4 regions of the Gordonia terrae genome follow, and region 3 is predicted to be linked to each of the others. Evidence: predicted binding sites of a transcription regulator. Region 3 holds the regulator's gene; each other region holds the start of a gene.

Region 1 (8,016 bases), 800 kb from region 3:
TCCGGCCTGCACATCGCGGCCGGGATGGATCACGAGATCTACTTCCCGGACAAGGCGGACACGTTCATCCGCGCCGACGGCGACCTCGCCCGGCTCACCATCGCGGCGAACGTGCCGAAGGGCAAGAGCCTCACGCTGACCAAGTACATGGGGTACGGCTGGTCGGCGCGGCGTTCGGTGCCGGCACTGCGCGCCCAGGTCGACGCGGCCCTCGCGATGGCGATGGAGACCGGCTGGGACTCACTCAAGGCCGACCAGGTCCGCTACCTCGAGGACTTCTGGCGCGACGCCGATGTCGAACTCGACGGCGATCCGGAGCTGCAGCAGGCCGTCCGGTTCGCGCTCTTCCACGTGTTGCAGGCCGGCGCACGCGGTCAGTCCCGCGCCATCCCGGCCAAGGGCCTCACCGGCCCCGGCTACGACGGTCACACCTTCTGGGACACCGAGAGTTTCATCCTGCCGATGCTCACCTACACGGTCCCCGCCGCCGCCGGCGAGGAACTGCGGTGGCGCCACTCCACCATGGACAAGGCGAAGTCCCGCGCCGCCGAGCTCGGCCAGCGTGGGGCGATGTTCCCGTGGCGGTCGATCAACGGCGACGAGTGTTCGGGCTACTGGCCCGCCGGCACCGCAGGCGTGCACGTGTCCGCCGACATCGCCAACGCCACCGCTCGCTACCTGCGAGCGACCAACGACGAGCAGTTCGAAACCGAGTGCGGCGTCGAACTGCTCGTGGAGACCGCGCGACTGTTCGCCGGGCTGGGTCACCACGATGTGAACGGGAAGTTCCGCATCGACGGGGTGACGGGTCCCGACGAGTACACCGCGGTCGTGAACAACAACACCTTCACCAATCTCGCAGCGCAACAGAACCTGCGGGACGCGGTGGCCGCCGTGCACCGCCGGCCCGATCTCGCCGAGCATCTCGGGGTCACGACCGCCGAGGCGGCGCACTGGGAGGCGTGCGCCGACGACATGACGATCCCCTACGACGACGCCCTCGGCGTCCACCAGCAGTGCGAGTCGTTCACCCTGCTGGGCGCCTGGGATTTCGAGTCCTCGGTCGGGCGGTATCCGCTGCTGCTGAACTATCCGTACTACGACCTCTACCGCAAGCAGGTGGTCAAGCAGGCCGACCTGGTCTTCGCGACCTATCTGTTCGGCGATGCCTTCACCCCCGAGCAGAAACTGCGCAACTTCGACTACTACTACCCGCTCACCGTCCGCGACTCGTCCCTGTCGGCGTGCTGTGAGGCGGTCACCGCGGCCGAGGTCGGCTACCCCGATCTCGCCTACGATCTGCTCGCCGAGTCGGTGTTCACCGACCTGCACGACCTGCACAACAACGTCAGCAGCGGACTGCACATCGCGGCGCTCGCGGGTGCCTGGACCGACTGCGTGGCCGGCTTCGGCGGCATGCGCGACTTCGGCGGGAACATCACGTTCGCGCCCCGGCTCCCGAAGCGGCTGACCTACATGTCGTTCCGCATGATCATCCGTGACTCGAAGATCGTCGTGGCCGTCGACAAGGACAACGCGACCTATCGGTTGCTGTCGGGCCCGCCGATCGACCTCGCGCATCACGGCGAGAAGTTCACTCTCGAGTCCGCCCCGATGACCATGCACATCCCGGAACTGGAATATCGCGAGCCGCCCAAGGCCCCGCCCGGGTGTGATCCGTATCGTCGGGAGATCTAAGGCCCCCGACGCTTGACCTTGACACGGTGTCAAGCGGTCAGGTGGGTGGTGAAGGAGGTGGTCGATCATGACCGACCAGACAACCCGCCCACTCGATCCGGCCCTGATGGCAGCATTGTCGGCCGATGACGCGTCGATGCGGCTGCGGGCCGCGATGGCGGCGGGCAGCAACCCGCATCCCGGGTATGCCGAGGAGCTGATCCGACGCTGCGGCGTGGAACCGGACTTCTTCGTGCGGGACATGTTGACCTGGGCCCTGACGCGGTTGCCCGCCGAACTGACGGTGCCCGGCCTCATTCCCGAGCTGGCGTCCGCGTCTCCGCAGGCGCGGGCACAGGCACTACACACCCTGTCGAAGATCGGTGACCGGTCGGTGTGGACGTCGATCACACCCGCGCTCCTGCACGATGCGGACGACGAGGTGGCTCGCGCCGCCTGGCGGACCGCGGTCGTCCTGGTCCCGGCGGGCCGGGAGGCCTGGCTCGCGAACGAACTGGCCGGCGAACTCGGCCGCGGGAGCACCGACGTCCGACGGAGTCTCAGCCGTGCCCTGGCCGGACTCGGCGACGCCACGGTCGGACCGCTTGCCGTCGCGAAACAGCGGGGCAACAGCGCGGTGCGCGCACACGTCGTGGCCACCGAACGGCTGATCGACGACCCGGACAGTGACTTCGCCGCTGCGTCGGACTTCGTCGCGCCGACGACCAACACTGTCCCCGACGACGATTCGGCTGTCGAAACAACGGACGGAACGTAGCGGTGCTGATCGGCGAGGTGGCGCGGCACACCGGCTTAAGCAGCCGGATGCTGCGCCACTACGACTCACTCGGACTCGTGCGACCGACCGGCCGGACGTCGGGCGGCTACCGGGAGTACTCCGAGGCCGACCTCGAGCGGCTCCTGCACGTCGAGAGCCTCCGATCGCTCGGACTCTCGCTGCGCGACGTCGGCCGCGCGCTCGACGAGCCGGGGTTCGCACCGGACACGCTCATGGACCGCCTCATCGACGACACCGAGGCGAGGATGGCTGCCGATGCCCAGCTCCTCGCGCGTCTGCAGGACGTGCGGGGTGCCGGGCCCACCGAGTGGTCCGCGGTGCTGGGAGTGGTCAGACTGCTCCGTGCCGTCCAGTCCGACAACGCGGCCGATCGTCAGACTGCCGCGATGCTGGCCGGCGAGGTCAGGGTGTCCGGGGACTCGCTGGCGGACGCACTCCTGAAGGAGCCGGATCCCAACGTCGCCGGTGCCCTTCGGTGGGCGCTCGCGCAGAGACCGGGCGGTGTCGACCGCCTCGTCGACGGTGCGGCCGACCCCGATCCGGTTGTTCGACGCCGGGCGGTCACCGCGCTCGCCGCGATCGAGGAGACCACACACGTCACGTCGGTTCTCGAGGGACTGCTCGCCGATCCCGATCCCGCCGTCCGACGCACCGCTGCCCTGACCCTCGGACGCCGCGGTGCCGCGGTCGCGGTCGATGCCCTGGTCGAGCTCATCGGTGCCGGCGACCGCGATGTCGAGGCCGCCGAGGTCCTCGCCGGCCACGAAGCCCACCGCGAGCGGATCGTCGACCTTCTCGTCGACCGCCTGGGTGCCGACCCCGACGCGTCCGTTCGATCGCGCCTGGTGCAGGCTCTCGCCGAGATCCCCGGTACCGCAGCAGCTTCGGCGCTGCGGGCGTGCACCGGTGACGCCGACGAAATGGTCGCGCGCACCGCGACCGTATTGCTCGATCGGCGGCCGCAGGGCTGATAGCTCAACAAGTCGACGAAAACTGTGTGACTCGTGGGACTTCTGTTCACCGCGGTTCACTGCGGTTCACTGCGGTTCACTGCGGTTCACTGAAGGTGCTCCTGTTCACTGATGGTTCTGATGTGAAAATCGCTGTCGTAGAACATCTTTGACTGGATGTAGTTGTGGAAACCGCTCGTCTTCGAACGGATTGTCGAGTACCTTGGTGGCATGACCCCGATCGCCGAGATGCGAGACTTCGTGATCACCCTCGAACCACCCACCGACCCGACCGGCCGGGAGATTTTCGACCGCCTGGACGAACTTCGGTTGCTGTACAACGTCGTCGGTCATCAGATCGCCGTGCACGCAGCATCGTTCGAAGCGACCGGCGCGGCAGACAGGGTGGGGTCGACCACACGCGGGGTGCTGATCGAGATGGGTTTCGCGCCGGCTGTCGCCCACCGCAGCATACGGATCGGAGAGCGGATCGACTCGTTGCCGAAGCTCGGCGACTGCGCCTCCGACGGGCATCTGGCGACCGAATGCGTCGACGCGGTTGTCCGCGGCCTGACCGTCATCGAGAAGCAAACACCCACAGTACTTTCCGACGAGGACCGGGCGGCGTATGAGTCCGAGCTGCTGGCTCAAGCATTCTCGGGTGCCACCCCCACCGAGATCGCCGACCACGCACGCACCATCGCCCACCGCAACGCCGACACCGCCGACGACGCCATCCCGGTTGCCGAGGACGCCTCGCTGAACGTGGTGAACTCGCGCATCACCGACGATGGCCGTGTGGAGATCAAGGCCGACCTCACCGCTGTGGTCGGTGAGAAGTTCCTGTCCATGATCGACGAACGATCCTGCCCGCGACCCGAACCCGACGGCAGCGAGGATCGACGGACGCGGGACCAGCGGTGGGCCGACGGCTTCGAGTTGTTGATGGATCAGGCGGCGATCGGAGCGACCCTCGACACCAGCGGTTCGCCTCGAACCCAGCTGTTGGTGACGATCCCGGCCGATGCGAAAGATCCGGCGCGACTGCCATGGGTCGGTCCGGTGTCGCAGACCACCGCCAAGCGACTCGCGTGCGACGCCCTTGTGAGCGAAATCGTCCTGGACGGGGAAGGCGTGCCCTTACAGATGGGGACAAGTAGGCGACTCTTCCCGTCCCACTTACGCAAGGCCATCATCGTCCGCGACCTGTGCTGTATCAAATGTGGTGCGCCCGCGGCACATACGCAGGTGCATCACATAGTGCCGTGGGTAGATGGCGGCCCCACCGACCTCGACAACGGGTGCCTGCTCTGCCAACGCTGCCACACGCAGGTACATCATCACGGCTGGGAAGTGACGATGGGATATGACCGCCACCCCTGGCTGATCCCGCCTGCTGACATCGACCCACAACGCCGCCCGCGGCCCGCCTACAACCGACGCACGATGCGACTCGACGACGTCTTCGTGTAGGTCCTGCGCCACCGCACGCACTGCGGGACAAGCCATCTCAGACGGGACCGAGCACCCGACACGACAACACCTCACGACCACAGATCCTGACGGCATGGCCGTCGCGGCGTTCCTTGACAACTCCACAGTGTGAAAGCCGAGCACGGCGTGGGCGTCGTTGCGGTCCGTCTCCTGGATCTTCGGGAGATGGACCGCAACGAATCCGCGTTACTCGACGCGTTACTTGACGCATCAGTCGTCGCGGTCTTGGTCGCGTCAGTCGCCGCCGTCCCGGTCGCCTCAGCCGTCACCGTCTCGGTCGTGTGTGCCGCCACCACGCGGGTCTGGCCCTCGCCACCTCGGACAATGCATGGTTCTGCACCTGGGTCGGCGCATGAGCCCGTTCATGGACCAGCACGATGGTCAGCGAGCTGGTGCTGACCGTTCCGCAGCTCCCACGGCCTCCGCAGCCTTCCGGAGACCCAGCGCCGCGCGCAGGATCGACACAGTGCCGACCAGAAATCGTCTGGACCGCAATTGGGTGCCGTCCCGGCCGGTCGGTAGTCTGTTGGGCACTATGGCACCCGATCTGACCAGCCCCGATCCGTCCGGCGCATCCCACGGCGACGGACGCCCGTACTACATCACCACCGCGATCGCCTACCCCAACGGCGCTCCGCACATCGGGCACGCCTACGAGTACATCTCCGCCGATGCGCTCGCGCGGTTCAAGCGGCTCGACGGGTTCGACGTCCGGTTCCTCACCGGCACCGACGTCCACGGGCAGAAGATGCAGCAGACCGCCGCCGCGGAGGGCATCCCCACCGCCGAACTCGCGAAGCGGAACTCCGACCGTTTCCAGTCGCTGCAGGAACGCCTCGGGTCCAGCTTCGAGCGCTTCATCCGCACCTCCGACGAGGACCACAAGCGCGCCTCGGAAGAACTGTGGAAGCGGATGAGCGACCGCGGCGACATCTACCTGGACAAGTACTCGGGCTGGTACGACGTCCGGGACGAGACGTTCTACGCCGAGGCCGACACCCGGGTCGACGAGTCCGGCGACCGCGTCGCCACCGACACCGGGCATGTCCTCACCTGGACCGAGGAAGAGACCTATTTCTTCCGCCTCTCGGCGTATCAGGACAAACTGCTGGAGCTCTACGAGTCCCGGCCGGAGTTCGTCGGTCCCGACGTCCGGCGCAACGAGGTCATCAGTTTCGTCAAGGGCGGCCTCACCGACCTGTCGGTCTCGCGCACCACCTTCGACTGGGGCGTCCCGGTACCCGGACATCCCGAACACGTCATGTACGTGTGGGTCGACGCCCTGACCAACTACCTCACCGGCGTCGGGTTCGCCGACGACCCGGAGACCTTCGCGCGGTTCTGGCCTGCCGACCTGCACATCATCGGCAAGGACATCATCCGATTCCACTGCGTCTACTGGCCCGCGTTCCTGATGAGCGCCGGGATCGAGTTGCCCAAGCGCGTGTTCGCGCACGGATTCCTGTTCAACAAGGGCGAGAAGATGAGCAAGTCGGTCGGCAACGTCGTCGACCCGGAGAACCTGATCGTCGAGTTCGGTCTCGACCCGGTGCGCTACTTCTTCCTCCGCGAGGTGTCCTATGGTCAGGACGGTTCGTACTCGGCCGAGGCGATCGTGTCCCGCATCAACGCCGACCTCGCCAACGAATTCGGCAACTTGGCGCAGCGCACCCTGTCGATGATCGGCAAGTACTTCGACGGCACCCTGCCGGCACCGGGCGAGTTCACCGACACCGACACCGCGCTGCTGACACGTGCGGATTCCCTGCTCGACATCGTGCGCGCCCACATCGACAACCAGGCCATCCACCTGGCGCTCGAGGCGCTCTGGTCGACGCTGGCCGAGACCAACCGGTACATCTCGGCACAGGAACCGTGGAAGCTCGCCAAGACCGACCTCGACCGCACCGGCACGGTTCTCTACGTCTGCGCCGAGGTGGTGCGCATCGTCGCGCTGCTGAGCCAACCGGTCATGCCGGAGTCGTCCAACAAGATCCTGGACCTCCTCGTCGTCGGCGACGATCGGCAGTTCACCGCAGCCGCCACCCGGTTGGAACCCGGTACCGCGCTGCCGAAGCCGACTCCGGTGTTCCCCCGGTACGAGAACTGAACCCGCACATCGAGAATGGTCGCGTGGGACGGGGTGGGGTCGGACTCGCTCGGCCCGGACGCGGTGGCGCCGGCACTCGACGTACTGCGTGCACTGCACGCCGAGACCGCCGCCCGTCGCCTGCCGCCGCCGGCCGCGCTGATCGGTGACTGGTACGACGCCGACGCCGTCATCGCACCGTCGATCGAACTGACACCCGGCTGCCTGCCCCCGGATGACCCCGACCGGTTCTGGTTCGGGTACCTCGGGTTTCCGGTGCGGCCGCACGACGCGTCGCTGCCGCCGAACGTCGGCGGACACACCGACGGCGTGCTCGTACTCCGCGATGGACGCTGGAGTTGCACCGGCACCGGTGTACCCGACTGGGCGAAGGCGGCCGTGCGCGCCGCCGGAGACCGGGCGGACCCCGTCACGCGGCGCGGATCCACCGCTGCACCGACGGTGGAATGGCATGCGCCCGAACGCAGTTCACATCTGGATGCCATCGCACAGTGCCTCGACGCCATCCGCGCCGGTGAGGTCTATCAGGCGTGCGTGTGCACCCGCTTCACCGGCACGCTGAGCGGCCGGCCCGTCGAGTTCTTCACCGGACTCGCCGGCGCCACCGCGCCGGCGAAAGCCGCTTTCCTGCAAGGTGACTGGGGGGCGGTGGCGAGCCTGTCGCCGGAGACGTACCTGCGCCGGGCCGGCAACATCATCTCGTCGTCGCCGATCAAGGGCACCCTGCCCGCCTCCGCCGACCCCGATGCGCTGGCCGCCTCTGCCAAGGACATCGCCGAGAACATCATGATCGTCGACCTGGTCCGCAACGATCTGGGCCGGATCGCGGTGACCGGCAGCGTGCGGGTCCCCGAACTCCTGACCGTCGTACCCGCCCCCGGCGTCTGGCACCTGGTGTCGCGGGTGGAGGCGATCCTGGCGCCGGGAACGGGCAACGACGCCATCCTGGCGGCGACGTTTCCGCCGGCGTCGGTCACCGGCACCCC
Region 2 (8,016 bases), 2.0 Mb from region 3:
GGTCGTGTCCCTCTCCGGCGACGCCGTCGACGGGATGATCGCCCCGTCCTCCGAGCTCGACCTGCACCTGTGCGTATACGAGCGAACGAGTGCCCAGGCGATCGTGCACACGCACGCACCCTTCGGCACCGCGGTTGCCTGTGTGAGCGGACTGACCTCGCTGCCGGTGCTGCACTATCAACAGCTCGGTCTCGGTGGCGCGATACCGATCGCCCCCTATGCGACGTTCGGCAGCCCGGAACTGGCGGAGATCGTCGCCGGCGCCCTGGTCGACACGCAGGTCGCGCTGATGGCGAATCACGGTTCGGTGGCACGCGGTTCCAGCCTGGCCGACGCCGTGGCGAACGCCCTGCTGCTGGAATGGCTCGCCACGTTGTACCACCGGGCCAGTAGCATCGGCCGGCCCCGCGAGCTGACCGCCGACGAACAGCAGTCCACTGTCGCCCAGGCGATCCGACTGGACTACGGGACCCCCAAGGAGAACCGCACGTGACACCTTCGTCCGCGACGACCGCCCCCCTCACGATCGCGACCGTGGGCGTCCACGTGCTGGACATACATGTCGTCGGTATCGATTCCATCCCGGCGGGCTCCGACGGCGCGTTGGTCGAGTCCATCGGCTTCTCGGCGGCCGGTACCGCGGGCGGCACCGCGCTCGTGCTCAGCCGGTTGGGCGCCTCGGTCCGAACCCACGGTGCGATCGGCGGCGACCCGATCGGGCGATCGCTGACCGCGCTGCTCGACGCCGAGGGCGTCGACACATGCGGTCTCGTGCCCAAGGACGGGGTCCAGACGTCGTCGTCGGTCATACCCGTGCGGCCCAACGGGGACCGGCCCGCGTGGCACTGCATCGGAGCCAATGCCCAGTTCGTCCTGGACGACCTCGCCTCCGGCGCGCTCGACGGGCTCGATCATCTGCACCTCGGCGGACCCGAATTCCTCGGCGGCCCGCTAGCCGCCGAACTCCTGGGCCGCGCCCGCGACGGCGGGATCACGACGTCGGCGGACCTGCTCTCCGGTGGCGACCCCGGGCTCCTCGAGTGGATCGGCGAGGCGCTTCCCCATCTCGACTACCTGCTGCCAAACGACGAGCAGACCCGCGGCCTGACCGGCTCCGACGACCTCGAGAACGGCGCACGAGCGCTCCTCGGGCGCGGCGTCGGATGTGTGGCACTCACCCGCGGCGCCGAGGGTGCGCTGGTCGTGACCGCCGACGACGCCATAGGGGTACCCGCGTTCCCGGTGGACGTCGTCGACACCACCGGGTGCGGTGACGCGTTCTCCGCCGGATTCCTCACCGGTCGGCTCCGCGGGCTCGATCTCGCCGACTCCGCCGAACTCGGTTGCGCTGTCGCCGCGCATGTCGCGCAGGGCATCGGAACCGCCGCGAACTCCTACGACCGCGCCGCGATCGAGACGTTCCGGCAATCCCGCGCCGCCACCTGAGCGACCATCCGGCCGTCGATGTCGGTTTGGTGGCCCCGACCTCGGGTAGGCGGTCAGCATGAGCGACAAGAACGAGATCACCGGTTCGACCGTCGTCATCGCCGGGGCGTCCAGCGGGTTCGGGCGCGGTGCCGCGGTCCGGCTCGGTGAACTCGGCGCCAACGTGGTGGTCGCGGCCCGTCGAACCGCCGTGCTCGACGAAATCGTCGCGGAGATCACCGGCCAGGGCGGGTCCGCGATGGCGGTACCCACCGACGTCAGCGATCCGCGCGCGGTCGCCCATCTGGCATCCGCTGCACTCGAACGCTTCCGCTCCGTCGACGTATGGGTGAACAACGTCGGGGTCGGCGCGGTCGGGTACTTCTGGGACATCCCGATCGAGGATCACGCCCGCCTCGTCGACGTGAACCTGAAGGGGCTGATCTACGGTGCGCATGCGGCACTTCGCATCTTCCGGTCGCAAGGTCACGGCACGCTGGTGAATGTGGGCTCGGTCGACAGCGCGGTTCCCATCGCGCTCCAGAACACTTATGCGGCAACAAAAGCGGCGGTCCGGAGCCTCGGACACTCGCTCAGCGAGGAGCTGCGAATGGCCGGCGCCGACGAGATCAAGGTCGGCACCATCATGCCGTGGGCGGTGGACACACCGTGGTGGGTTCACGCCGCCAACTACACCGGGCACGAACCTCGCATGTCCGCGATGGACGACCCGCAGATCGTGGTCGACGCGATCGTCGCCGCCTGCACCGATCCGAAACTGGACCAACCAATCGGCTACAAGGCCAAGGCCGCCAACGCCTCTCACCAGATCATGCCGGGACTCACCGAGCGGTTCTCGGCGGCGGTCGCGAAGTCCGAGACCGAGAAGGGCACGCCCGTCGAGCCGCATTCGGGCGCGATCCACGACCTCAACCCGGACAGCACCGGAGTGTCCGGTGGAATCCGTGAACGAATGGTCGGCGAGGATTCTGTGTGATGTGTCGGGTCATCGGTGAGAGTCTGCGTCAAGACATCGGCTGCGAGATAGCCAGAGACACCAGACCGAATCGCGCAGGAGTCGTCATCACCTCACCGTCGCACACGTCGACCTCCTACCGGGACTGTTGGTGCATGCCACGATGGCGAGGTGCGCAAAGAAGGAGACGTGTGGAACCACAACATCCACTACTACAACAAAGCCCTCGACGCCGCGCCGACGAACACACGCACTGCACTTGACGTGGGCACTGGTGATGGACTCCTGGCGATTCGTCTCGCTGAGAAGTTCCCTGAGGTCACCGGTATCGATTCGGACGCCGAGAGCATCGCCCGTGCTCGGTCGAGCGCCCCGGCAGATATCACCTGGATTGCCGGGGATGTTCTGACTTACAAGCTGCCCGAAGCTCACTACGACCTCGTGGTCGCCGTCGCCACCATTCATCATTTCCCTGAGCTTGCCGTCGGACTCGAGCGGCTGGCCGAACTCACCGCTGCCGGCGGCACCCTTGTTGTGATCGGCTGCGCCCGTAGCTCATCCGCGTATGATTTCGCCTGCGACCTGGTAGGAACGGCGCAGCACCAGGTCTTGTCTCGCACTCGGGGCTTCTGGCAGCACAATGCCCCTGTGCGGATGCAGTTTCCCCATACCTTCGGCGAGGTCAGGCAGATCGCCGCTGAGGTACTTCCCGGTATGAAGTGGCGTCGACTACCACTGTGGCGACACTCGATCACCTGGCACAAACCGAGCTAGCGGCACAGAGAGCCGGGCGGGGCGCCACCCGGACCGTGGGCAACCCACTTCGCCGCGGATTGCGAATGAGAAACCCTTGACTCGAACACATATTCGAGTACAGTGGAGTCATGTCATCGGGGGCGGGGGCCGGATCCACCACAGCGGTGGACCCATCACAGCATTCCGTCGAACCGCGCCTTCGTCCCGACAATGAACTCTCCGCCGCCGAACTCGTCGAGGTCTTGAATCATTGCGCCGGCCTGGCGGCCGCGTCTGCGCATCGAATGATGACCGTTGCCAGTCTCATTCACGACGAACGCGAAATGGACTACACCCAGCGGCGCGCTGAGGTGCACACCGGCGAACTCGACTCCATCGAAGCCTTCGATGCCCTGTCGGCACGCGTGGCCGCCGGGGAGAACCCGTATGAGCAGTTCGGTCCGACCGGCCTCGAACAGGCCATCGCCGAAGTCGGCGCCACCCTCACGGTCACCCCGGCCGAAGCGAAAGAACTCATCTTCGCCGGTGACGCGCTGCGCTACCGGCTAGCGTTCACCGGACACGCACTCGCGTGCGGTCGAATCGACAAGCGTCGCTTCCTGATCGCCCTCAAGCGCACCAAACTGATCACCGACGACGAAGAAATGCAGACCGTCGACGCCCACCTGGCCGAGGCGATCTTCGCCCGAGCACCGATGTCCACGGCTCGGTTCACCGCCATGGTCGACGCGATCGTCGCGGCATGGGCACCCGATGCGATCCGCCGCCGCCAGGAACGGGTGACCAAAGACCGCAAGGTGACCGTCACCCCCGATCGGTTCACGCCCGGACAGTCCCGGATCAACGGCACGTTGCCCGACGTCGATGCCGCCGAGTTCGACGCCCGCCTGACGGCGATGGCCACCGCGGTACACGCCGGTGACCCTCGAACGTTGGCCAACCGCCGGGCCGATGCCCTGAAAGCACTCGCCCGGGGTGAAGCTTCTATCGCGTGCTCATGCGACGACTGCGCCACCACCGCAACCGAACCCGAGACAGGACTAGATTTCGACCCAGCGACAGTGGAGACCGTCGAGACGCCTGCACCAGCTGCTGAGATGGTGGATGTGGGCACCGTCGTCGACCCGTCAGCCGACGTCGCTGTCGATGACCCGGCCGCGCCGGCCGCCTCGCCGTCGTCATCGCTGGCGCCGCGGGCGACGTTTCACATCGTGGTGAACCTGTCGACCCTGATCGGTCTCGACGACGACCCCGCCTTCCTCGACCGCCACGGCATCATCGACGCCGACACCGCCCGAACACTCCTCGCCGAAGCCCGCCGCACCTACATCCATCCCGCGCCCGACGCGCCACTGGCATCGGCTCCCGAGGCGGACAGTTCGACAACGCGATACACCCCGTCGAAGAAGCTGCAGGCGTTGGTGCGTGCGGGTGAACTGTGCTGCACCTTCCCCGGCTGCAACGCCCCGGTCTGGCAGATCGATCTCGATCACACCGACCCGTTCGACCACACCGACCCACGTCGTGGTGGACCGACCGATGCGCGGAATCTGAAACCGCTGTGCCGGTTTCATCACCGCATCAAGACCTTCACCAGCTGGCAGGACCACCAGGACGAATTCCTCACGGCGTGGTTCACCACACCCACCGGGCACATGTTCGTCGGCAACGCCTTCAGCGGGCGCGACCTGTTCAACCGCCTCGCCCCGAGACGGCCACCCGACCACCCCGCACGTGCCGAACTGAAACGGTTACGCGACAACGACTTCCGACGCCAGCAACGCGCGGAACAGCGCTGGAACGACGCCAACCCGCCACCCTTCTGAACACCGCCGTCACCGACGCGGTGGGCGAAGTCATGCGTCGCGCGACGCCCCGTAATAGCGGCGAAGGAATTCGTCGCGGTACTCGGTGTACGTGCCGTTCTCGATGGCCTCGCGGGCACGGTCGACGAGCGTGACGATGAAGGACACGTTGTGCAGCGTCGCCAGCGTGGGGCCGAGGCCTTCCTTCGCCTTGAACAGATGGTGCAGATAGGCACGGCTGTACTGCGACGTGTAGTTCTCGACCTCGGGGTCGAGCGGACGGAAGTCGCTGCGGTACTTGGCGTTGGTGACGTTGTACCGGCCGTCGAGTGAGTAGATGGCACCGTTGCGGGCGACCCGCGTCGGCGACACACAGTCGAAGGTGTCCACCCCGTTCTCGATGGCGGTGAAGATGTCGTCCGGTTCACTGATCCCGAGCAGGTGTTTCGGCGAGTCCTCCGGCAGCTCGTCGTTCACCCATCCGACTATCGTGCCGAGGTTGTCCTTCTCGAGCGCCCCGCCGATGCCGTAGCCGCCGAACCCCTTTCCGCCGGCCCCGCGATCCGCCTCGCTGAGGGCGACGAGGTCGCGAGCCGCCTTGCGCCGCAGATCCTCGTACTGGGCACCCTGGATGACACCCCACAGGGCCTGCTGCGGCCGATGAGCGCGCTCGACGCTCAACCGATTGTGTTCGTCGAGGCACCGGATCGCCCACAGCCGGGTCCGCTCCAGCGAATTCACCTGATAGTCGCGGGTGTTCATCAGCGTGGTGAGTTCGTCGAAGGCGAAGATGATGTCGGCGCCCAGCTGGTGTTGGATCTGCATCGACACCTCTGGGGTGAAGCGGTGCGTCGAGCCGTCCAGGTGCGACTTGAAGGTCACCCCGTCGTCGTCGACCCTTGACAGCCGTTCCTTGCCGTTGGCGGTCAGGTCGTCGTCGGGGGTGCCGGTGGCCTCCATCGAGATGACCTTCTTGAATCCCGCACCGAGCGACATCACCTGGAATCCGCCGCTGTCGGTGTAGGTGGGTCCTCGCCAGTTCATGAACGCGCCGAGCCCGCCCGCGGCGTCGATGATCTCCGGACCCGGCTGCAGGTACAGGTGGTAGGCGTTGGCGAGCACCGCCTGGGCGCCGAGGGCCGAGACCGATTCCGGCAGTACCGTCTTGACCGTCGCCTTGGTACCGACGGGCACGAACGCCGGGGTGTGGATCGGCCCGTGCGGCGTGGTGATCGTCCCCGTGCGCCCGCGGGTGCCGGGCAGGGTGGTGGCGATGGCGTACGTGGGGTCGGCGAGTTCGGTTCCGGTACTGCTCACGTCCTGCATCTTCGCAGGTCCAGCGCGCCCGCCCAAACCGGCGCGGGTGGCGACGACCTGTTCGGAGCGCGCCACCCCATTCGCTACCGTGGGGAACCATGTCGCGCAGAACTCGTCCCACCGGTGCCACCACGAGCCGCCCTCGCCGAACGATCAAGGTCGCCGCGACGGCCGTCGGACTCGCCGCGGCGATGTCGACGCTCCTGGCGTGCGGCGCGGAACAGGACGTGACCACCGCCTCGTCGACCACCCAGGCCGGCGCTGCGGAGTCCGTACCGCAGTCCGCCGAACAACCCGCCACGTCGCCCCCGGTGGTCCCGGGTCGCAAGCCCGTGTCGTCGACGCCGACCTCCAGCGCAGTCGCATCCGACGACTCCGACACCTCCTGCGGCACGATCCCCGGCCCCGACGGCTCGTTGCGGGTCATGGTGCTCGCCGGCGACGTGGCCTGCGACTCGGCGCGCACCATCGCCACCCAGTACGGACCGAAGATCACCACCGGCCAGCAGCAGTCGATCGCCGGCTGGACCTGCGCGCCGTCGCAACTCGAGGGCGTCCTCGCCGCCTGCCAGAAGGGCACCGCGGTCATCGGCTTCGCACCGTGAACCCGACGACAGCCCGAACCCCCCACACTTGACCCTCACGCGACGTCAGGCAGCAGGGTAGGTCCCGTGAGCGAGGAAAAGCGCACCGAGAGCGACAACGTCCGCGATCTGACCGTGGGTGTCGTCGCCGGGCTGGTGGGGGTCAGCGTCCGCACCCTGCATCATTACGACCAGATCGGTCTGGTGGTGCCGTCCGGCCGGACGCCGGCCGGGTACCGCGTGTACGACGACACCGACGTCGAACGACTCCACCAGGTACTCACCTACCGTGAGCTGGGCTTTTCCCTCGAGCAGATAGCGGCCCTGCTCGACGACCCCGATGCGGACCCGCTGAGTCATCTCCAGACCCAGCGCGAGATCCTCACCGGCCGGATCGATCGCCTGCTCCGGATGGTCGCAGCACTGGAGGAGATGATGAACGCCAAGAAGAAGGGCATCACCCTGTCGGCGGCCGACCAGGCCGAGATCTTCGGAGACGACTGGCCCGGCGAGGAGTACGCCGTCGAAGCCGAGGAGCGCTGGGGCGACACCGAGGCATGGACACAGAGCCAGCAGCGGACCGCGCAGTATTCCAAAGAGGATTGGCAACGGATCAAGGACGAGACCGACGATCTCGAGCGCCGTCTGGCCGACGCGATGCGTCGCGACGTGACACCCGGTTCGGCGGAGGCCAACGCGCTCGCCGAGGAGCACCGGGCTCAGATCGGTCGCTTCTACGACTGCGACCACGCCATGCAGATCTGCCTCGCCGACATGTACGTCGCGGACCCGCGGTTCACCGAGCACTATGACGAACACGCGCCCGGGCTCGCCGTCTACCTGCGAGAGGTGATCCGAGCCAACGCGGCGCAACAGTGACCGATGCCGGGCACGGTCGTCGAACGCCGGAGGATGAGTTCGACGACCGTGCGTCGGCGGTTCACTCACGAAGCGCTCCGGAAGTGGTCCGGTTCGACTAACTTCGGTGCACATGACCACCGACCCGGGCGTTCACAACCAGTCCGGTGGCGCCCGCGCCACCACCAACATCGGCGATGCGATGACCCTGCGCACCGTCTTCACCCGCGATGGAGAGGCCACCGACCTCCCCAAGTTCGCGCTGGGTGACTCGATGTTGTTGCCCGAGACGGCA
Region 3 (8,016 bases):
TCGGCCAGTTGCAGGGTCGTGTCGCTCGCGATGTCACCGAAGTTCGAATAGTGCGCGATGGAGCCGAGCTGCCGGGCGACGGCGTCGGCGATCTCGGTACGACCATGGCCCACATTGGTGAACCAGAGACCCGCGGTCGCATCGAGATAGGACTTGCCGTCGCGATCGAAGATGCGCGCACCCTCGCCCCGGGTGACGACGAACGGACCGCTCGCGGTCACCGCACCCATGTCGGCGAAACCGTGCCACAGCGACCCCGGAATTCCGGTACTCGAACCATCAGCCATGGCCCCAATGATGCCGGTCCGCGCACCCTGCACGGCCACTGGGGTGAAGTCCCGCGCGCACCGACCCATATCCTGGAGGGATCATGCCGGACCCGTCTTCCTCAGCTTCCCCGTCGCCGGGAAGTGCCCCGTCTGCAGGCGCACCGGGTGTGTCGCGCCCGGACCTGCTCCGCGCACTCGACGACGTGGGCCTCGTCGACGCCGACCGGCTGCGGCGTCGCATCGACCGCCTCACGGCGCGTCCGGATGACGCGAAGTGGGAGCAACTCGTCACCGACGTCGACAAGGCACGTGCACGACTCGACCGGCGGCGCGCGAGCGTCCCGGTCCTGCGCTTCCCGGACGAACTCCCCGTCTCGGCGGCACGGGAGGAGATCGCCGAGGCGATCCGGGACCACCAGGTCGTGGTCATCGCGGGTGAGACCGGTTCGGGCAAGACCACGCAGCTCCCGAAGATCTGCCTCGAACTCGGCCGGGGCATCCGCGGGTCGATCGGGCACACCCAGCCCCGGCGGATCGCCGCGAGCTCGGTCGCCAAACGCATCGCCGACGAGACCGACACCGAGCTCGGCGACGCGGTCGGCTACTCGGTCCGGTTCACCGACCGGTCCGGCGCCGACACCCTCGTCCGGGTCATGACCGACGGCATCCTGCTGCGCGAGATCGCCACCGACCCGATGCTGCGCCGCTACGACACCCTCATCATCGACGAGGCGCACGAGCGCAGCCTCAACATCGATTTCATCCTCGGATACCTACGCCGGTTGCTGCCGCGACGACCCGATCTCAAGGTCATCATCACCTCCGCGACGATCGAACCGGCCCGGTTCGCACGGCATTTCAGCACGCCGACGACATCGGTCCCGGTCATCGAGGTGTCGGGTCGCACCTATCCGGTCGAGATCCGTTACCGGCCGCTGAGCCTGCAGGAGCGCCCCGACGACGGCGACGATGCCGGTGGTGGCGAGCATGCCGACCTCGACCAGATCCAGGGCATCGACGCCGCCGTCGACGAACTGTGGGCCGGTGGCCGCGGCGACATCCTGGTGTTCCTGCCGACCGAGCGCGACATCCGGGAGACCGCGGACGCGTTGCGCCGCCGCACCGGTGGTGGCAAAGGGCCCGGCGCCGAGATCGTGCCGCTCTACGCGCGGCTGTCGATCGCCGAACAGCAGAAGGTCTTCTCCCCGTCCGACGGACGCCGGATCGTGCTGGCGACCAACGTGGCCGAGACCTCGGTCACCGTGCCTGGCATCCGGTATGTCATCGACACCGGCACCGCCCGGATCAGCCGGTATTCCACCCGGACCAAGGTCAATCGCCTGCCCATCGAGCCGGTCTCCCAGGCCAGCGCCCGCCAGCGCGCAGGCCGATGCGGTCGCGTCGCGCCCGGTGTCTGCATCCGCCTCTACAGCGAGAACGACTTCGAATCCCGACCGGCGTTCACCGACCCCGAGATCCTGCGCACCAACCTGGCGGCCGTCATCCTCCAGATGACCTCCCTCAAACTCGGCGAGATCGCTGAGTTCCCGTTCGTCCAGCCGCCCGACGACCGCGCGATCCGCGACGGCATGGGCGTTCTCACCGAACTCGGCGCCATCACCGTCCCACGCGAGGGCGGCCCGCCTCGGCTCACCCCGACCGGCCGGTCGATGTCGCGGATTCCGGTCGATCCGCGGGTCGCCCGAATGCTCATCGCCGGACACGAGCTCGGCTGTCTCGACCACCTTCTCGTCATCGCCGCGGCGATGTCGCTCCCCGATCCGCGGGAACGGCCGGCCGAGCACCGGGAGGCCGCCGACGCCCAGCACCGGCGCTTCGTCGTCCCGCAGTCGGACTTCCTGTCCTACGTGGAGCTGTGGCGATACCTCGGCGAACAGCGCAAGGAATTGTCCGGCAGCCGCTTTCGGCGCATGTGCGAGCGGGAGTACCTGCACTTCCTTCGCATCCGGGAGTGGCAGGACCTCCATCGACAGCTGACCGAGATCGTCAAGGACCTCGACTGGTCGGTCGCGCCCACCGAGCTCGACGCCGACGCCGTCCACCGGGCCATCCTGTCGGGTCTGCTGAGCAACATCGCCGCCCGCAACACCGAGGGCCGCGAGTTCACCGGTGCGCGCAACACCACGCTGCTGATCTTCCCCGCCTCTCCGCTCGCCAAGAAGCCACCCGCCTTCATCATGGCGGCCGAAATCCTCGAGACGTCCCGACTCTTCGCCCACACCGTCGCCGGGATCGATCCGCTGTGGGCCGAGAAACTCGCCGGGGATCTCGTGAAGCGCACCCACAGCGAACCGCATTGGTCCGCCAGACGCGGGGCCGCCATGGCCTACGAACGCGTGACGCTCTACGGGGTCCCGCTCGTCGCCCGTCGGCGCGTCGACTACGGCCCCATCGACCCGGTGGTCTCGCGGGAGCTGTTCATCCGGCACGCTCTCGTCGAGGGCGACTGGCGGACGCAGCACGCCTTCTTCGACCGCAATCGCAAGCTTCTCGAGGCCGCCTCGGACGTCGAGAACCGCACGCGCACCCGGGGTCTGGTGATCACCGAGGACCAGCTCTTCGAGTTCTACGCCCAGCGGCTACCGGCCGACGTCACCTCCGCGCGACACTTCGACTCATGGTGGAAGAAGGCCCGCCGGGCCGAGCCGGATCTGCTGGATCTGCGTCCCGAGGACGTCACGGGAGGCACCGATGTCGCGCCGACGGACTACCCCGGCGCCTGGCAGCAGGGCGACACCCGACTCGAACTGCGTTACCGCTTCGAACCCGGCGCGCCCGACGACGGGGTCACGGTCGTGATCCCGCAGGCATTGCTCCCCCATGTGCGTCCGGCCGGATTCGACTGGTCGGTCCCCGGCATGCGCGCCGAACTCGCCACCGCACTGGTCAAGTCCCTGCCGAAACAACTCCGCAAGAGCATGTCCCCCGCGCAGCGATTCGCCGACCTCGCCCTCGGCCGACTCACCCCCCGCAAGGAGCCGCTGGCCGCCGGACTGGCGCGCGAGCTGTCGGCGATCACCGGGATGAGGGTCACCGCAGCCGATTTCGACGTCGAACGGGTGCCGGCTCACCTCCGGATGCACTTCGCGGTCGCCGACGATGCCGGACGGATCATCGCCCGCGCGGACTCGTTGTCCGAGCTCCAGCAGAAGGGTGTGCCCGCGGCGCCGCGAACGGTGTCACGCACGCTGTACCGGGCCTGGACCGCCGACGGGATCGGCACGCTCCCCGAACAGACGACGGTCGACGTCGCCGGGCAGCGGCTGACCCGCTACCCGACGATCGACGCGGTCGCCGATGACAAGGGCCGCCCGCGTGGCGTGATCGTCGTGGACGCGTCCTCCCCCGACGCCCGCGAGCGTCTCCGTCGTCGCGGGCTCGTCGCCCTGCTCGAACTGGCGATTCCCCCGTTGTCCAAACGCCTCGCCGGCTCACTCGATCCGGCCGAACGACTCGCCCTGAGCCTGAGTCCCTATGCGGACATCGAGGCACTGCTCGCCGACTGCACTCGACGGGCCATCCGGGACGCGGTCATCGGCGTCGGCGACGCCCAGCTGGCGGCAGTCCGCTCGCCACAGTCCTTTTCGGCCTTCCTCGAGCGGATCAGGCCGCGCGTCGCCGAGGCCGCCCCGGACTATTTCTCGCTCGCCGTCGCGGCGCTCGAACGGCTGGCGCCGGTCCGCGCGGCGATCGACCGGCACGCCGGATCGCTGGCTGCCGACGACGTCGCCGAGCAGATCGACCATCTCGTGTTCGACGGCTTCGTGGCAGCCACCGCACGGCGGCATCTGGAGAACCTGCCGCGGTACCTCGACGGTGCGCGGGCACGTCTCGAGGCGCTGCCCGCGTCCGCCGCGCGCGACAAGGCCGGCGTCGCGGTCGTCGATCGCGTCGTCGAGCGGTGGGCTCAACGGCTCGAACAGGTCCCTGAGCACCGACGGGCGATCGTCGACGACGAGGCGCAGTGGCTCGTCGAGGAACTACGGGTCGGGTTGTTCGCCGAGCGTCTCGGTACCGCGTTCCCCGTGTCGGAGAAGCGCGTCCTACGAGCTCTGGACCGACTCGGCTGAGACGGGATCGGTGGTGGCGGTCTCGACACGCCCGCCACCGGACGCCGACGACTTCAGATCGTCGATCTCCCGCTGGAAGTCCTCCACCGAGTCGAACGACCGGTACACCGACGCGAACCGCAGGTACGCCACCTCGTCGAGATCACGCAGCGGCCCCAGGATCGCGAGACCGACTTCGTTGCTGGGGATCTCGGCCGATCCGCTCGCGCGCACCGTGTCCTCGACCTGCTGGGCGAGTTGCGCGAGTGCGTCCTCGGCGACGTGCCGCCCCTGACAGGCACGACGCACACCGCGCATGACCTTCTCGCGACTGAACGGCTCGGTGACACCGTTGCGTTTGACCACGGCGAGCACGGCGCTCTCCACCGTGGAGAATCGGCGTCCGCACTCCACACACGAGCGACGCCGTCGGATGGCCTGCCCTTCATCTGCGACACGCGAGTCGATGACCTTGGTGTCGTCGTTCTTGCAGAAGGGGCAGCGCATCGTGTCCTCACGCAGGTCGCGGGACGCTGGAACGCACCGAAACCGTGCGCCCCGCCGCTTCTCGGCCGGCCCCTGTGACATCGAGGATACCGCCCGGCCTCAGCGGTACCGGGGGGTGAGCAGGGGCTGACCCACCTGCAGCGCACTCGACGGCAGATCGTTCATCGCGACGATCTCGTCGATCACGATGTCGCGGGGCATCTCGGGCGCCACCCGGCCGGCGATCGTGCTGAGGGAATCCCCGGCGCGCACGTGGACGACCTCTGCGCTCACCGCGGCGGGCGTCATCGAGTCCGAATAGTTCTGACCGACGACACCGAACACCCACACGACGAACGCAAGGCCGACGCCGGCGAGGACCGCGACGGCGGTGCGGCGACGGCGACGGAACACCGCTGCATCCGGACCGACCGGCCCGCGGCCCCTGGCACCCACCGCCGAGCCACAGTGCGTGCCGCCGGCACGTGGCGTCAGTGGCGACCCGCCCACCGGACGGTTGCCTGCCGGCCGGTTGTCGACGGGCCGAGAACCGTCGGACAGCGGGGTCCGGGTCCGAATGCGGTCGGCGCGGTCGGTGCGCGCCCGGACGGTGTCGGGACGCTCGGTACGGACGGGAGCGACGAGAGTGGCGGTGCGCATGGTGCCCTCCGGGTGTTCGGTGCGGGATCGTCGGGTGTTCGGGTGTCTGGCATTCGGTGTTCGAACCTCGATCAGATGTTCGATGCACTGATGTTCGAATTTGTAGCACGGCGCACCGACAAAGTCTCGCGACACATCGAACAAATGTTTGAGGTGGAGGTCGCACTCCGCTAGGCTCGGACGCGGCTGAACATCCCCACGGGCCATCTACCAGCACGTTCCGAAGACGAGAGGAACCGAACATGAGTGACACCGGCGATAGGCGCGGCCGAGCGCGGGGAGCCGACGACGAGGCCCCCATCGACGTCGCCGCCGCCGAGGCCTCACTCACCCCGCGCCAGCTCGGGGTCCTGGAAGTGATCCGCCGCTCGGTACGCGAGCGCGGTTACCCGCCGAGCATCCGCGAGATCGGCGACGAGGTCGGCCTGGCCTCGACATCGTCGGTCGCCCACCAGCTGCGGACCCTCGAGCGCAAGGGTCTGCTCAAGCGGGACGCGAACCGGCCGCGTGCGGTCAACATCGCGCCGAGCGAATCGCCGTCGCCGGAGACCCCGTCGGCCGGCCGGCTGCCCGAGCCGACCTTCGTGCCGGTCCTCGGCCGGATCGCGGCCGGTGGCCCGATCCTGGCCGAGGAGGCGGTCGAGGACGTGTTCCCGCTTCCTCGCGAGCTGGTCGGCGAGGGCTCGCTCTTCTTGCTGCGCGTCGTGGGCGAGTCGATGATCGACGCCGCCATCTGCGACGGCGACTGGGTCGTCGTGCGGCAGCAGAACGTCGCCGACAACGGCGACATCGTCGCAGCGATGATAGACGGCGAGGCCACCGTGAAGACCTTCAAGCGTCAGGGCGCCAATGTGTGGCTGATGCCGCACAACGAGCTGTTCGATCCCATCCCGGGCAACGACGCCGTGATCCTCGGCAAGGTCGTCACCGTGATGCGGCGAGTCTGACCTCTCCCCCGACCGAACGGTCGAGCACCGCCGCGGCAGCTTCCCGCGCCGCGGCGGGGTCGGACGTGGCCAGCGCGGCGTCGGCGGCGGTGCGGCAGTCCTGTGCGGTCACCTCGCCGAGCCGAGCCCCCACCGCGGCGGCCGCGGCCGGCGCGCTGGACAGCGAGGTCACCCCGAGACCGACGAGCACGCAGGCAAGATTCGGATCGGCAGCCGCCTCACCGCACACCCCGACCGGCTTGCCCTGGCGGACACCCGCTGCGGCGACACCCGCGATCAGGCTGAGCACCGCGGGCTGCCACGGATCGGTCAATCCGGCGAGATCGGCCGACATCCGATCGGCCGCCATCGTGTACTGCGTCAGATCGTTGGTGCCGATCGACACGAAGTCCACCTCGGCGAGCACGGCCTCGGCCAGGATGGCGGCCGCGGGCACCTCGATCATGACCCCGGCGACCAGGCCCCGGCCGCGGACCTCCGCGGCGAAGGCGCGCGCCTCGGACGGCGAGGCGATCATCGGCGCCATGACCCACGGCGCGACGTCGGAACCCGACGCGGCGTGCGCGATCGCGTCGAGCTGGTGGGCTCGGATCTCGGGATGCGCCAGGGCGATTCGATCCCCACGGACACCGAGCGCGGGATTGGATTCGTCTGGGTGGGTCACGAACCTCAAGGGCTTGTCCGAGCCGGCGTCGAGGGTACGGATCACCACCTTCTGCCCGCCGAACGCGTCGAGGACCTCCCGGTAGATCGCGGCCTGTTCGTCCACCGACGGTTCGTCGGCACGTTCGAGGAAGGCGAGTTCGGTGCGGAAGAGTCCGACGCCCTCGACCGGGTGCCCGGCGGCGGCCCGCGCCGACGATCCGTCGGCGACATTGGCGAGCACCGAGACGGCGATGCCGTCGGCGGTCCGCCCCGGACCCGTCCACCCGGCGACGAGCTCGGCGTGCCGACGATCCTCCTCGACTCGCGCCCGCGCCGTCTCCGCGTCAGGCTCCACCTCCACCCGGCCGGTCGTCCCATCGACGAGAATGGTTGTACCGGCAGTGATCTCGGCGAGATCGGCCACGGCCACCACACACGGAATCCCCAGTTGCCGGGCGATGATCGCGGTGTGGCTGGTCGGCCCACCCAGCCGGGTGACGAGCGCGATCGTGGTCGTCGGGTCGAGACCGGCGGTGTCGGCGGGCGCGAGGTCGTCGGCGAGCAGCACCGAGGGCACCTGCGGTGTCGGCAGGCCCGGCTCGGGTAGACCGAGCAGTTCGGCGAGCACGCGGTCGCGGACATCGTTCAGATCGGTGACCCGCTCGGCCATCAGCCCGCCGAGTTTGGTGAACACCGCCGCGAACTGATCGGTCGCGGCGACGGCAGCGGCCTCGGCCGTGGCGCCCTTGGTGATGAGCGCGCTCGCGGCCCCGATCCACCCCCGGTCCTCGGCGAGTCCCGCGGTCGCCGCGAGCACCTCCGCGGTCACCCCGGTGTTCTGGGAGGCGCGCGTACGCAGTCGCGAGGCGACGGCGCCTGCCGCCGTGGCGAAGCGTGTTACCTCGTCGGCACGACGCTCCTCGGCGATCTCCACGCCGA
Region 4 (8,016 bases), 2.6 Mb from region 3:
CGGCCACCAGTCGCCACTTCAACACCGCACGAGCGACGGCGATCATCGCGCTCGTCCACGGCCGGCCCACCACGCAGGTGACCCGTGAGCAGATCGTCGAGGCGGCCCGGCGTCTCGAGCAGATCCCGGACACCGAACCACGTAAGGCCCGGATGCTGCTGATCGTGTTGGGTACCGCGCTGGGCTGGATCCACGACAACCCCGAGGATGCCGCACAGGACAAAGAACCCTCGACGTTGCTCGGATTCCCGTTCACCGAGTACGGGATTCGCACCGGCACCGAGCGCTCGCTACGTCAGCTGGCCCGTCTGACCCGCACCAACCGAGCACACCGGTTCATGCTGGTCGACCTCGCCAACTATGTCCGACCGAACACGTTGTTCTAGGGCGTTTCGAAAGGCGTCCCGGTTGCGTTGCACACGAGCGGTTCTTGCCTGAGGAGATCCTCGAGGTGCGCCTCGACCGGCGTTGGACGTCGGCGACGCATGCGCCGTGGTGGTCGGACGTCGATGACGTGGCTGGTTTTCAACCATGATTGGCGTGCGTCTTGGCGGTGTGGCGTCTCCGGGCGTGCTTGATCGCCGGGCCGGGTGGTCGGTCCGTGGATCTCGGCGCGTATGTCGCGTAGAAATTCTGCGAACCGCCGGGGTATGTCGGGTCGGCGGTTGAGGCGGTCGGGATTGGGTGGTGCGCCGGGTTCGGCGTTGAGTCGCCAGACGCAGCGGCCTTCGTCGGGTCCGGACCGTTCGATGTGGGTGGTGTACTGGCCGGGCTCATCACCGACCATGCGGTTGTGTCGCGGGCACGCTGGTGCGAGGTCGTCGATGTCGGTGAGACCACCCTTGGCCCAATCCTGTTCGGCGTGATGGAGCTCCACCTGGGTGGCGGGCTGATCGCAGCCGGGTGCCGAGCACACTTCCCCGTCGGGGCGGGCGAAGGAGACGAGGCGTTGTTCGCGGGTGGCCAGACGCTTGCCGCGTCCGAAGTGAAGCGGAACGGTGGTGTGGTCTTTGAAGATCGCCAACCACGGCTGCACATCCGCGGCGAGCGCGATGACGTCCCGGATGGGCAGCAGGGTTCCGGTGGCGGTGGTCGCGAGTCCGGCTTCGCGGATCAGGTCACTGAGGTCGGCTTTGATGATCAGTTGCACGGGCAGGCCGCGGTGCGACTTTCCGAACGCGCCGTCTGCGAAACCGGCGGTGAGTGCGGCGTCCAGTGCGTCGTGATTGGTCTGCGCGGGGGTGCGTTGGTCGCGGTCGGCTGCGAGGGCCAGGGCGTCGGGATCGGCGGTGCCGGCCGGCCCGCTGGGCGAGTTCGGGTCGTCGGGGTTGTTGAGTCCGGGCTTGCCCCATACCGCGAACATCATCGTCAACCGGGCGGCGAGTGCGGGAGTCAGCGTGCCCGAGATCTTCGCGGTGCCATCGGCGCGTTGCCGACCGATCCACAGGCCTCGTCGTCGTTGCTGATCGGTGTCGTCGGACAGTGTGCCGTCCGGGTCGAGGTGCGCGAGGAGTCGCGCACCGAGTTGGGTGATGTCGGCAGGCGTGTGACCGACGGCGATCTCGGCCATCTGCCGTTCCGCAGCAACTTTCACGTCGTGTTCGATGGCGTGGGGAATCCGGTCGAGGACATCGAGGGCCGCCTGGACGTGTGCGGTCCCGGCAGACCCTGCAGCGAACGCTTCGGCCAGTGTGGGGTGTTCGGGTTCCAGGCGATCGCCGTTGAGGCACGTGAGCGTGGCGGTGGCATTGAGGTGCTTGCGCCGTCGCACCGGGTTGGTGATGCGGAGGCGGTGATTCATGAACTGGATGAGGGTGCGGTACCCGGTCTTGCGAGGAAGATCGCGAGCCTCGACTTCGGCAACTTGCCGGTCGCCGGCGTACGTGGTTCGAGCGATGGCGCGTTCGGTCGCCGATGCGACGTCGATCAGCTCGTCGTCGGTGCACGGAGACAGGTCGACCGTCTGCAGTTCGTCGAGGATCGCATGCAGCTCGGCCACCAGCTCGACGGCACGAGGTTGCAGCGAAGCGGATTCGTCGGACATGGTCACCCCCCGGAGACGATTGCGCGAATACATGTTCGATACTAGCGGCTATGCGTATGGAGCGCAATACTTTTCGTTGTCTAGGCGCTGACCGGATCTCGTCGGTGGTGCGTGGTAAAGGCAGCCGATTCTCGAGCCGTCCTGCGGCTCGGTCATTCATCCGATCGCCGACAAGCGCTCCGGCCCTTCGGTCTTCCGCGACGCCGGCCCTTCTTGAGAGCCGGTACGTCGACCTTCGAGTACTCGCCTATGCCGGTTTACCCCGTGGGGGAGGTCATCGTACGAGCCCTGATCGTTGTCCGGCTGTCCCGCGTCAACGACGCTACAACCTTCCCTGAGCGACGGCTTCAAGCCTGCCGCGAGCTGTGCGCTCAGCGTGGCTATGAGGTCGTCGGAGTGGCTGAGGACGCTGCGTAGTTGTGGCGGGTCCGTCGGGGGCGATCCCTGTTTGCGTCACCCCCGACGCTCCTCAGATTTCAGCGGCCACACCCTTGAGGAACTGCCTGGTAGCTCGAATGATCTGGGGTACTTCGGTAATGAGATCCAGTCGATATGCGCCATACTCGATTACGCCGTCACCGACTACCTGGTCGTGTTTGAAGATCGTCAACGCGTCGGGGTGTGGACCGTGGCGCTCGTTGCCCAACGCCCGATCCTCGATGTGCTCGTACGCGTTTCGAATCTTCGTTACCGCATCGCACGTTGTAGTGATCTCGTTCGGAACTCGAACTATCGTGCCGATCGCCGACTCTGCCTGCCTACACATGTCGATGGCTCGACTCAGTGAGACGACGGCCAACTCGGTAGCGCCAACAAGCTCGAAGATCGCTCGACTAGTGGCAGGGGCGCCCTCGTGGTCGGACTGGCGAAGCTCCTCGATCCGCCGAAACAGGTTCTGTGCCTGGTCGAGACGTCGCGCAGCTGCAAGCAGGTACCGCCGCTTGTCCTCGGAATTGTGTTCCCCGAGGGACATCCACGCCCATAGAACCGGCGTCAAAGGAACGTAGCCGCTGACATCTCGGCCCTCCCATTCGTCGATGTAGTCCAACTCGACCGCGGGCAGAATCTCCACTTGATCGCCAGGCCTGACGTGGCACCGGCGACCGTCGTCGGGCTCGCCATGCCGCAGAGGTCTGGCGACGACCTTGCCGTGTTCTTCCCGGACCGGAACGAGCCTCTGGCTTATCAGAAAGCCAGCTGGCCCCTCCGGTTCGGTGTGGATGCTCATGTGTGAGACGTGTTCCAGGACTACTACTTCGTCGCCCTCGTAGACCGGAATTGGTTCCGAAGCCGGGTCACACGGATCTGCGCTGCGGAGGTACAGGGTCTTACCGACGCGGGAATGGAATACTGCTCGTTCGGGATGGTCCCAGTTATCACGTTGCACTGTGCCTATGACGCCGACAAGCGTGCGTCCGCCCTCGATCAGATCAGCCATCGACTGCGTACTGTCATGCGCTTCCACCGCCACATAGTCACAGGTCACGCGATCCGGTTCAACTGTGTTTCGCCACACTTCGGCAAGCACCTCAGGGTGCTGGTGCTGGCACCCAGGGGAGGACCCCAATACCCCGTCTCCGACCGGGTGGTTATGCGACCGAGTCATCCCACGAGGGTTTCAGAATCTCGTTTTTCACTGGACGCCCTGATCAGGGCCTAGTTCGCACTCCCGATCAAGGAGTTGTTACGCCTATGCGGCCACGAATGCCGAAGGGTTCGGGTCGGCGTGCCGGAAGCTTTGGCGAACCGTGCTCGACAAATACGAGCTGGACTACGAGCCCCACAAGATCGAGATTCTCGCCTACGCCTGCTCGCAAGGGACACCCACCAAACTAGTGTCGCCCTCCCTGAGCCGATTCAGCACCAGGGCGCCGAAGGCCGGCATACCGTTCCCGGGAACCCGCGTTCACGCGCAATTGCAGCAGGACGCCGGGGCCTAGTCCGGGAGATCAGCCCCCAACCACCGCCGCCGATTGCCGTGCGATGGCGAGCTCTTCGTTGGTCGGCACGACGAGCACCTCCACTGCACTGTCATCCGCCGAGATCCTGCGAGCAGCCTTGCCGCGCATAGTGTTCCGCCCCTCGTCGACGACGATCCCGAATCCTTCCAAGCCCGCCAGCGCACGAGAGCGAACGACTGCCGAGTTCTCCCCCACCCCCGCCGTGAAGGTGATGGCATCGACGCGGCCGAGCGCGAAGGCGTAGGCGCCGACATAACGGCGCAGGCGGTGGATGTAGACGTCGAAGGCGCGTCGGGCGGAGTCGTCGCCGGAATCCATCAGCTCCGTGATGGCACGGAAGTCGTTCTCCCCGCACAGGCCTCGAAGTCCCGACCGTTTGTTGAGCAGTGTGTCGATCTCGCCGACGGACAGGTTCGCCACCCGGTTCAGGTGCAGCACGAGCCCGGGATCCAGATCGCCGCTGCGGGTTCCCATCACCAGCCCCTCGAGCGGAGTCATGCCCATGGAGGTGTCGATGGGCTGCCCACCCGCGATGGCCGACGCCGACGCGCCGTTGCCGAGATGCAGCACGATCTGGTTCAGCGACGCCGGGTCGCGGTCCAGGAACTCGGCCACCCGCCCGGACACGTACTCATGGCTGGTGCCGTGAAACCCGTAGCGGCGGATGGCATGCTCGTCGGCGACCGCACGGTCGATCGCGTACGTCGCCGACGCATCCGGGAGCCCGTGGAAGAAGGCGGTGTCGAAGACCGCGACCGACGGGACGTCCGGCAGCAACTCCTGCGCGGCAAGGATTCCGACCAGATTCGCGGGATTGTGCAACGGTGCCAGCGGGGAGATGCGCTCGATCTCCGAGATCACCTCGGGGGTCACGACGGTCGGCTCGTAGAACGACCTGCCGCCGTGGACCACCCGATGCCCGACCGCGCTCAGTCCCGCGTCCGCCAGATCGGTTCCGTTGTCGGCGAAGAACCGCTCCGCACGCCGGACCGCGGCGAGATGATCGTCGAGTTCCAGCGTCTCGGTGACCGTCTCGCCGTTCTGTTCATGCGTCATCGACGAGCCGGTGTCGCCGATCCGCTCCGCGATGCCCTCCGCGAGCACCGTGCCGTCGGCCGGTTGCACCAGTTGATATTTCAACGACGACGAGCCGGCGTTGAACACCAGCACCGCACCGGACGCCGCGCTCATCGACGATCCTCCTCGTCGGCGGCGCCGGCGTTCTCGGCGATCGGGTCCACACCCTCCTGCTGGGCTTGGATCGCGGTGATCGCCACGGTGTTCACGATGTCGGAGACGAGGGCTCCGCGACTCAGATCGTTGATCGGTTTGTTCAGGCCCTGCAGCACCGGTCCGATGGCGATGGCTCCGGCGCTGCGTTGGACCGCCTTGTACGTGTTGTTGCCGGTGTTCAGGTCGGGGAAGATCAGCACGGTCGCGCGACCGGCGACCGGCGAGTCGGGCATCTTGGTCTTCGCCACCGAGGGTTCCACCGCGGCGTCGTACTGGATCGGCCCCTCGACCAGCAGCTCGGGTTCCCGCTCCCGCACGAGTTCGGTCGCGGTCTTGACCTTTTCGACGTCGGCGCCCGATCCGGACGTTCCCGTGGAGTAGGACAGCATCGCGACCCGGGGGTCGATACCGAAGGCCGCCGAGGTCTGCGCAGACGAGATGGCGATGTCGGCGAGCTGCTCGTCGGACGGGTCGGGGACGATGGCGCAGTCCCCGTACGCGAGGACCTTGTCGGCCAGACACATGAAGAACACACTCGAGACGGTGGACACCCCGGGTTTGGTCTTGATGATCTCGAAGGCCGGTCGAATGGTGTGCGCGGTGGTGTGCGACGCCCCCGACACCATCCCGTCGGCGCGCCCGGTGTGCACCATCATCGTGCCGAAGTAGGACACGTCCCGCATCTTCTCCTGCGCCCGTTCGAAATCCATGCCCTTGTGCTTGCGCAGATCGGTGTAGATCCGGGCGAACTCGTCGAGGTACTCCGACTCGGCCGGGTCGATGACCATCACGTCGGTCAGGTCGAGTCCGAGTTCGATGGAGCGCTCGCGCACCGCGTCGGGATCACCGAGCAGGGTGAGGTCGGCGACCCCGCGCCGGGCAAGCCGGTTGGCCGCGCGCAGGATCCGATCGTCATCCCCCTCCGGCAGCACGATGTGCTTCCGGTCGGCACGCGCGCGCGAGATCAGGCGGTACTCGAACATCTGCGGCGTCACCACGGTCGGCGTCGACACGTTGAGGTTGAGCATGACCTTCTCGGGGTCGACGTGGGTCTCCATGAGCGACAGCGCAGCCTCGATCTTGCGCGCCGAGCCCACCCCGAGCCGGCCGCGCGTGTGGGCGGCGGTGCGCGCGGTGTCGTAGGTGCCCTGTGGACAGCTGATGATCGGGAGGGTCGGCTTCAAGCCGCTCACCAGCGCCTCGATCATCGGATGCGGCTTGAGGCCGCCGTTGAGGATGATGCCCGCCAGGCGCGGAAACCCCTGTGCGGTGTTGGCGTTCACCAGGGCGAGAAGGACATCCGACCGATCGGCGGGCGTGATGACCACCGTGCCGTCGGTGAGTCGTTCGAGGATGTGCTCGACGGTCATGCCCCCGACCATCACCCGCAGCGCCTCACGATCGAGCAACTCCTCGTCGCCGCTGTACATGGTCGCGCCGAGCGCTTCTTTCAGCTCGCCCATCGTGGGAGCGAACAGCACCGGCTCCTCGGGCAGACACAGTGCGGGAACACCGGTGCTGCGCAGCTGGTCCCGGATCTCGTCGAGACGGTCGGGATCGCACCGGTTCGCAACCAGCGCGATCGGGGTCGCATGTGCGGCCGTCACCTCGGCGATCAGCCCCTCGGCCAGACCATGCAGTTCTGCCGGCGACCGGTCGATCGCCCTGATCGCCAACACCATCGGAGCAGCGAGGTTGGCGGCGATCCGGGCGTTGTAGCTCAGCTCCGACGGGGTTCCGACGTCGGTGTAGTCCGAGCCCACGATGACGACGCGGTCGCACCGGGACTGGATCGCGTGAAAGCGGGCGACGATCTCCGCGATCGCGCCCTCGGGATCGTCGTGGACCTGTTCGTAGGTGACGCCGAGACAGTCCTCATACGGGATGTCGGCCGAGTCGTAGTCCAGGAGAAGGTCGAGGATCGGATCACGGTCATCGGTGGCCGTCCGCGAGATCGGTCGGAACACGCCGACGCGTCCGCCGGTGGCCGACAGCAACGCCAGCAGTCCCAGCGCGACGATGGACTTGCCGGTCTCGCCCTCGGCCGAGGCGATGTAGATACTCGTCGTGGTGTCGGTGACGACCTGTTCCGCACTCGCGGGTCCGTCGGCGTTCGCGGTCTGGACTGCATCCGTGGCCATGCGCCCCAGCATAGTGGCGGTCGCGCCGGGCGCCGGGCCGTCGGATGGAGCGTCAGATCAGAATCCCGGGATTGCACACCCCGGTCGGGTCGAGCGACCCCTTCACCGCCCGCAACGCGTCGAGGGCCAGCGGTCCGATCTCGTCGTGGTAGGCGTCCCGGTGATCCCGCCCGACCGCGTGATGGTGGGTGATACTCGCGCCGGACGCCCGGATCGCGGTATTGGCCGCGGTTTTCGCCGCCGCCCATTGCGCCAGCGGGTCCTCGCCGAACGGCGCGACGACCGTGAAGTACAGCGACGCCCCCGACTCGTAGACGTGGCTGATGTGACACATCACCAGCGGTGGCGTGCCCGACGCCGTGAGCGAGTCCGTGACGGCGGCCGTCACCGCGGCGCGCACCTCGTGCAGCCGCGACCAGAAGGCGACGGTCTCGAGCGTCTCGACGAGCACCCCGGCGTCGAGCAACGGATCGCGCAGATACGGCCCCGCGAAACGGCCTGTACGCCAGGCCTCCCCGGGACCGTCACCCAGAGCGTTGCCCCCGACATCGGTCAGCACCGCCGACGCCGCGTCCCGCCGCCGCGCCACCTCGTCGGCCGCACCCTCGTACCCGGCGACGACCAGACACCCGGACCC

What was found. Region 3 encodes LexA, which represses DNA repair genes until DNA is damaged. Its sites were predicted from a motif close to CGAACANNTGTTCG; they were not measured.
Region 1: BCM27_RS07825 (HNH endonuclease signature motif containing protein) is a predicted target of LexA. The motif match lies at 3,630-3,643, and genes of this name have one in related genera.
Region 2: BCM27_RS02220 (HNH endonuclease signature motif containing protein) is a predicted target of LexA. The motif match lies at 3,258-3,271, and genes of this name have one in related genera.
Region 4: BCM27_RS22770 (HNH endonuclease signature motif containing protein) is a predicted target of LexA. The motif match lies at 2,069-2,082, and genes of this name have one in related genera.

Annotation. Positions count from the first base shown of each region.
Region 1 covers NZ_CP016594.1:1,720,777-1,728,792, reverse strand. Annotated here, with positions in the region: gene BCM27_RS07840 (glycoside hydrolase family 65 protein) at 1-1,698, shown strand, start outside; gene BCM27_RS07835 (HEAT repeat domain-containing protein) at 1,766-2,455, shown strand; gene BCM27_RS07830 (HEAT repeat domain-containing protein) at 2,458-3,447, shown strand; gene BCM27_RS07825 (HNH endonuclease signature motif containing protein) at 3,658-4,899, shown strand; gene metG (methionine--tRNA ligase) at 5,456-7,030, shown strand; gene BCM27_RS07815 (aminodeoxychorismate synthase component I) at 7,046-8,016, shown strand, end outside.
Region 2 covers NZ_CP016594.1:483,147-491,162, reverse strand. Annotated here, with positions in the region: gene BCM27_RS02240 (class II aldolase/adducin family protein) at 1-493, shown strand, start outside; gene BCM27_RS02235 (carbohydrate kinase family protein) at 490-1,446, shown strand; gene BCM27_RS02230 (SDR family NAD(P)-dependent oxidoreductase) at 1,505-2,422, shown strand; gene BCM27_RS02225 (class I SAM-dependent methyltransferase) at 2,573-3,175, shown strand; gene BCM27_RS02220 (HNH endonuclease signature motif containing protein) at 3,286-4,983, shown strand; gene tgt (tRNA guanosine(34) transglycosylase Tgt) at 5,014-6,288, opposite strand; gene BCM27_RS02210 (hypothetical protein) at 6,378-6,884, shown strand; gene BCM27_RS02205 (MerR family transcriptional regulator) at 6,951-7,742, shown strand; gene gad (glutamate decarboxylase) at 7,855-8,016, shown strand, end outside.
Region 3 covers NZ_CP016594.1:2,521,800-2,529,815, reverse strand. Annotated here, with positions in the region: gene BCM27_RS11475 (aminotransferase family protein) at 1-287, opposite strand, end outside; gene hrpA (ATP-dependent RNA helicase HrpA) at 371-4,360, shown strand; gene nrdR (transcriptional regulator NrdR) at 4,334-4,846, opposite strand; gene BCM27_RS11460 (LysM peptidoglycan-binding domain-containing protein) at 4,946-5,485, opposite strand; gene lexA (transcriptional repressor LexA) at 5,728-6,432, shown strand; gene BCM27_RS11450 (phosphoenolpyruvate--protein phosphotransferase) at 6,410-8,016, opposite strand, start outside.
Region 4 covers NZ_CP016594.1:5,139,324-5,147,339, forward strand. Annotated here, with positions in the region: gene BCM27_RS22765 (serine/threonine-protein kinase) at 1-386, shown strand, start outside; gene BCM27_RS22770 (HNH endonuclease signature motif containing protein) at 383-2,044, opposite strand; gene BCM27_RS22775 (light-mediated development protein DET1) at 2,514-3,482, opposite strand; gene BCM27_RS22785 (acetate/propionate family kinase) at 3,994-5,196, opposite strand; gene pta (phosphate acetyltransferase) at 5,193-7,391, opposite strand; gene BCM27_RS22795 (FAD-binding oxidoreductase) at 7,432-8,016, opposite strand, start outside.